Linked DNA regions of Anaerobacillus sp. CMMVII. The protein of the gene in region 2 interacts with the protein of the main gene of each other region in a pairwise test. Links are inferred from orthologs where the notes say so. Each region holds a gene or a part of one and is shown on either strand. Other genes may lie near its edges. The genes, in order: ftsH and hflC.

The links.
Region 1: the proteins of hflC (region 2) and ftsH interact in binary tests that used the Escherichia coli proteins (3 or more experiments, as listed by UniProt). The link is inferred for Anaerobacillus sp. CMMVII from one-to-one orthologs.

The regions. Positions count from the first base shown.
Region 1 is NZ_JACEHK010000001.1:100,460-103,670, forward strand. Bases 262-3,137 are described here. They hold ftsH (ATP-dependent zinc metalloprotease FtsH), read left to right. Parts: upstream 262-646; coding sequence 647-2,629; downstream 2,630-3,137. Other genes in these bases: hpt (hypoxanthine phosphoribosyltransferase), read left to right, coding at 262-575; H1D32_RS00480 (type III pantothenate kinase), read left to right, coding at 2,802-3,137. In the rest of the region: more of hpt, read left to right, coding at 36-261; more of H1D32_RS00480, read left to right, coding at 3,138-3,211. UniProt on the Escherichia coli protein: Acts as a processive, ATP-dependent zinc metallopeptidase for both cytoplasmic and membrane proteins. Plays a role in the quality control of integral membrane proteins.
Region 2 is NZ_JACEHK010000002.1:491,848-495,179, reverse strand. Bases 228-3,224 are described here. They hold hflC (protease modulator HflC), read right to left. Parts: upstream 2,193-3,224; coding sequence 1,263-2,192; downstream 228-1,262. Other genes in these bases: hflK (FtsH protease activity modulator HflK), read right to left, coding at 2,192-3,172; polA (DNA polymerase I), read right to left, coding at 228-1,149. Also shown: more of polA, read right to left, coding at 1-227.

The DNA.
Region 1 (3,211 bases), on a different replicon or contig from region 2:
TATACATTATTCTAGGGGGTTATATTTAAGTCATGATGAGAGATGAGATTAAGGAAGTACTAATTTCTGAAGAAGAAATCCAAGCGAAAATTAAGGAACTAGGTGCGGCACTAACTGATGAATATCAAGATCGTTTTCCGCTTGCGGTAGGAGTCCTAAAAGGTGCAATGCCATTTATGAGTGATCTAATTAAAAGAATTGATTGCCATATTGAATTAGACTTTATGGACGTGTCTAGTTATGGTAATGAAATGGTTTCTTCTGGGGAAGTTAAAATTATTAAGGATTTAAACACTTCTGTAGAAGGAAGAGATGTCCTAATAATTGAGGACATTATCGATAGTGGTTTAACATTAAAATATTTAGTTGAACTGTTCCACTATAGAAAAGCAAAGTCTGTTAAGATTGTTACGTTATTGGATAAGCCTGAAGGTCGGAAAGTTGATCTAAAGCCAGATCTAGCTGGGTTTAAAGTCCGAAATGAATTTGTTGTTGGTTACGGTTTAGACTATATTGAACGCTACCGCAACTTACCTTATATCGGTATATTGAAGCCAGAGATCTATCAAGGTTAATTAATTGTGAATAAGAATACTTTTGTGATACTATAATTTAAGCTTTATTTGCCAGTGGGAGGAGGTAAAAGATGAATCGAATTTTTCGAAATACAGTCTTTTATTTATTAATCTTTTTAGTTATTGTTGGGATCGTTAGTTTCTTTAACGGGCCGCAAACAGATACAAAGGATATGAAGTACGGTGAATTTCAGGCACATTTAGAACGTGGTGAAGTTGGCCCAACAACAATACAGCCTGTTCGTGGTGTTTATGTCATTCGCGGAAGCCTGAAAACAATGGCTGAAGGTGAGTCATTTGTTGTAAATATTCCTGAATCTGATATAGCTCTTGTTGATCTCTTAGAATCAGCTAAAAGAGGCGGTATCGAGTTAGAGGTGTTACAAGCAGAACAAACGAGTGGTTGGGTAACATTCTTTACTTCAATCATTCCATTTGTGATTATCTTTATTTTATTCTTTTTCCTTTTAAGTCAAGCCCAAGGTGGCGGAAGTCGTGTAATGAACTTTGGGAAAAGTAAAGCAAAGCTTTATGATGATAAAAAGAAAGCCAAGTTTACTGATGTAGCCGGAGCAGATGAGGAAAAGGCAGAGTTAGTTGAAGTAGTCGAGTTCTTAAAGGATCCTCGTAAATTTGCGGCAATTGGCGCTCGTATACCAAAAGGGGTCCTACTTGTGGGTCCTCCAGGTACAGGTAAAACCTTACTTGCTAGGGCAGTTGCTGGTGAAGCGGGTACACCATTCTTCTCGATTAGTGGTTCAGACTTTGTGGAGATGTTTGTTGGGGTCGGTGCATCACGTGTACGTGACCTGTTTGAAAATGCTAAGAAAAATGCACCTTGTATCATCTTTATTGATGAAATTGATGCAGTTGGACGTCAACGTGGCGCAGGTTTAGGTGGCGGCCATGACGAACGTGAGCAAACATTGAACCAATTATTAGTTGAAATGGATGGCTTTGGTGCTAATGAAGGAATTATCATTATTGCCGCAACGAACCGTGCTGATATTTTAGATCCTGCATTACTTCGTCCAGGTCGATTTGACCGTCAGATTTTAGTGGGTCGTCCTGATGTTAAAGGACGTGAGGCAGTTCTTGAGGTCCACGCACGAAATAAGCCATTAGCTAGCGATGTTAATTTAAAAACAATTGCTACTCGTACACCAGGTTTTTCAGGAGCTGATTTGGAAAACTTATTAAACGAAGCTGCTTTAGTTGCTGCTCGTCGCAATAAGAAAAAAGTTGATATGAATGATATTGAAGAAGCGATTGACCGTGTCATTGCTGGGCCTGCTAAGAAAAGCAGAGTGATTTCTGAGAAGGAAAAGAATATTGTTGCATATCATGAAGCTGGTCATACAGTAGTGGGTGTGAAATTAGAAAGTGCTGACCTCGTTCACAAGGTAACAATTGTTCCTCGTGGCCAGGCTGGTGGTTATGCCGTGATGCTTCCTAAAGAGGATCGTTACTTCATGACGAAACCAGAGTTAATAGATAAAATTATTGGTTTATTAGGTGGTCGAGTTGCCGAGGAAATAATTTTCGGTGAAGTAAGTACAGGTGCTCATAACGATTTCCAAAGAGCAACAAGTATTGCTCGTAAGATGGTAACTGAATATGGGATGAGTGATAAATTAGGACCGATGCAGTTTGGTTCAGCTCAAGGTGGTAATGTTTTCCTTGGTCGAGATATTAATAATGAGCAAAATTATAGTGATGCAATTGCCTACGAGATTGATCAAGAAATGCAACGTATTATTAAAGAGAGCTATGAACGTTGTCGTACGATCTTAACTGAAAACAAAGATAAGCTTGAATTAATTGCGCAAACATTATTAGAAGTTGAGACTTTAGATGCTGAACAAATCAAAGCTTTAATGACAGAGGGTAAGCTTCCAGAAAACCACCACTCTAATAATAAAGCGGAGACAGTTGCTGAAGGTGATGTGAAAGTAAACATTAGTGCCAAGAAAGATACATCAGATAAGCAATCTGATGAAGATGCACTACTACCTTCAGAAGAAACACAATCTGAAGATAATAAAAAAGAATAATTGAAAAAGGTGTCTTTCTAGACACCTTTTTTTAATCTTGATAGTAGGAATTTTTGCGGATATTAATGTAATATATAAGGTAACCGCTATCCTTAATTTTTGTTATTCATTTTTAATGTATAACTAACTATAATTAAGAGGATAAAAATACAAAACCTAAGTAGGTGACATGATGATATTTGTTTTAGATGTTGGGAATACAAACATTGTGCTCGGTGTATATGATGGGGAAGTGCTGAAGTATCATTGGCGTATTGGTACTAATCGACAGAAAACTGAAGATGAGTACGGAATGATGGTGAAACAGCTTTTTGCTAATGAAGAGCTACAGTTTAGGGATATCGATGGAATTATTATCTCTTCAGTCGTTCCGCCAATTATGTATGCCTTAGAGCAAATGTGTAAAAAATATTTTTCAATTACGCCTATGGTTATCGGCCCGGGAATCAAAACAGGTTTAAATATAAAATATGATAATCCTAAAGAAGTAGGTGCCGATCGCATTGTAAATGCTGTAGCAGGGATAGATTTATATGGTGGTCCGCTAATTATTGTTGATTTTGGAACTGCAACTACATACTG
Region 2 (3,332 bases):
TTCTAGTTCTATTCCCTTCCATCCAAGAGCAACAACAGCTCGTTTCGCATCAAAAATGGCTTTTTTAGCCTCTTTATTTTTTGCCCATGCTTTAAAAGCATCACTTGCTAAAGCTAGTTCAGTTGAAATGAAATAACGCCCAGTTTCATTTACAATAGCTAAACCAAGGATATCTGCTTCGTGATAATTGTCATCCAATACTTCCACTACGAGAGCAGAATGATCTGTAAGCATGTCACTAGAGATTTTATCAGCAATCGTAAAATCAAGTTTTTCTGTTACCTCTTCCAATTCCTCTTCCACTGTACCAAAACGATCTAACAAAGATTGAAAATCGAGTTCTTTAAACAATGGCACGATTTTCTTTTCGTCGTATCCTTCAAAGAGAAGTTCTTCTTTTGGAATACTAACCGGAACATCGCAAAAAATGGTTGCAAGTTCCTTACTCATTAAGGCCTTTTCTTTATTCTCAGTTAAATTTTCTTTTAATTTTTTTCCTGAAACTGCATCAATGGATTCAAGGACTTTTTCAACTGAGCCAAATTCTTTAAGTAGCTTAATGGCTGTTTTTTCACCTACTCCTGGTACACCTGGAATGTTATCAGATGGGTCTCCCATGAGGCCTTTCATATCAATAATTTGTGAAGGAGTAAGCCCATACTTTTCATTAACAAATTGTTCGTCATATGTATCAACATTTGAAATTCCTTTACGGGTTAAAGCAACGGTTACTTTAGGCGAGACAAGCTGAAGTAAATCTTTATCGCCTGAATAGATTTTTACTTCCCAATCCTCATGCGAACTTACTTGTTTGGCAAGCGTCCCGATGATATCGTCTGCCTCATAGTTTTCAATTTCATAGCGTTTTATTCGGAAAGCATCTAGAAGTTCACGAATAAGTTGAAATTGCTCTGATAGTTCTGGCGGTGTTTTTTGCCTACCACCCTTATATTCCTGAAATGTTTTATGTCGGAATGTCGTTTTTCCAGCATCAAAAGCAACTAACATATGGGTGGGCTTTTCTTCCTCAATTACTTTTAATAGCATTGTTGTAAAACCATAAACTGCATTTGTATATACCCCTTTATCATTGTTTAAAAGGGGAAGTGCAAAAAACGCTCGATAAGCAATACTATTACCATCAATCATTACCAATTTATTTTTCAAGTAACACACCTCGACTAATTCTTATTTATAGTTATTTTATCATGTTTACCGATGAATATAAAAAGGATGACCCTAAAATGAGTCATCCATCAGTTTTAATCTGTATAGCCCATTAATATACGTGCATAAGGTGAATCAGCAGGAAGAACTATTACAGTTTGGTCATCAATTGTTTTTTCATAACTTAAAAGTGTTCGATAAAGATTGTAAAATTCCACATCTCGACCAAATGATTGGTTATAAATTTGTGCAGCTCCAGCTTCCCCTTGACCGATAATTTCATTTGCATCTGCATTCGCTTTAGCAACAATTTCTTTTACTTCGCGGTCCGTATTTGCCCGGATACGATTTGCCTCAGCATCCCCTTGCGATAGATAATCTTGCGCAATTGAATTACGTTCGGAAATCATCCGACGGTAAACTGCCTGCTCATTTTCTTCTGGTAAATCCGTACGCTTCATTCGAACGTCTGTTACGGAAATTCCATAATTATCTCTTTCAAGTAATTCGTTTACTCGGTTTAAGATCCTATCATTAAAACTTCCTCGAGAAGAGTCTTCTTCATTAATGATTTGATCAAAATCTAATTGGCCTAACTCAGCGCGGATAACAGAATAAATAAAGTTCATCATGATTGTTTCTGCACGGTCAATTGTTTGTGCGCTAGAAATCATTTGTTGTGGGTCATCAATGCGCCATACTGCATAGTTGTCGATAAGAATTCTCTTTTTATCACGTGTATTAATTTCTGTTGGTTCAACATCTAATATCATTTGTTTTTTTGTTAAAGTTGAAACTGATTGAATAAATGGTATCTTAAACTTCAATCCAGGTTCTTGTTCCACACGGACAACTTCACCAAACTGTCTAACAACTTTAAATTCACCTTGTTGCACTATAAACAAGTTTGAGAGTAGAATCATTAGCAAACTTAGTAAAACGACAAAAATTATTCCTAGTTTCGTATACTTCTTCCACTCATCTGTTGGCTTACGTTCACTAAAATCGATAATTTTATCACTCATTAGTTTCCACTCCCTTCACTAGGCTTTGTCGTAGTTGCAGGTGGACTTGCTTCCGCAGATCTTTCAAGAGAACGAATCGGCAAATACTTAACCGTATCACTACTGCTATCCATAATATATATTTCCGTATTCGGTAACACTTTTTCCAGTGTTTCGAGTACTAAGCGTGACCTTGTAACTTCTGGATTTATTAAATACTCAGCATATAAAGCATCGAATCTTGCGACATCCCCACGAGCTCTTTCTAAACGCTCAGTACGCGTCCCCTCAGCTCTTGACATAATCGCATCTTGCTCACCTTTTGCTTCATTCATTTTTTGATTACGATATTTCGTAGCTTCATTAATTTTTGTTAGTCTTTCTTCTCTAGCATCAGTAACTTCTGTGAAAGCACGTCTAACATCTTCATTTGGTAATTCAACATCTTGGAGCTTTACGTCCATAACCGAAATCCCAATGTCATAGGTTTCAATTAATGCAACAAGGTAATCCCAAACTTGAGCCTCAATGGCAGGACGCTGATCCGTTAGGGCATCGTCTATCCTTGAACTTCCAATTACACCACGAAGAGAAGCTGATGTTGCACTGAATAAAATTTGTTCAGGATCATTAGAATTAAATAAGAACTTCTCTGGGTTTGTAATTCTCCATTGAACAACTAAATCAGCAAGTAAGATATTTTCATCACCTGTGATCATTTTTGCTTCGTCACGGTATTCGACTACTTGACCATTGGTCTCATCATAACCTACTGTTGTTGTAAACGTACCTCTTGATAAGATTTCGACCTTTTGAATTGGCCAAGGCATTTTAAACTTTAAACCTGGCTCTGTAATGTGCTCATCTACTTTACCAAAAGTAATTAAAGCAGCCTGTTCAGACTCATCAACTATATACCAGCCAGTCGTTAAAAACAGCGCTAAAATTGCAATTCCGATGAGTGAGAGGAAGCCGACAATCATTTGCTTCACTGTTACCATGTTGTTCACCACTTTCTATTTTTTTTGTTCCACTACCAATTATACTTACGTATAGAGTAAAATAAAAGTTTCATAACTTTTAATATTTACGGTGAAAATTTGAAAAGCCTACTGGCACCTAGGGAAACAACATCATTTTATTAAACTTTCTAAAAATTGG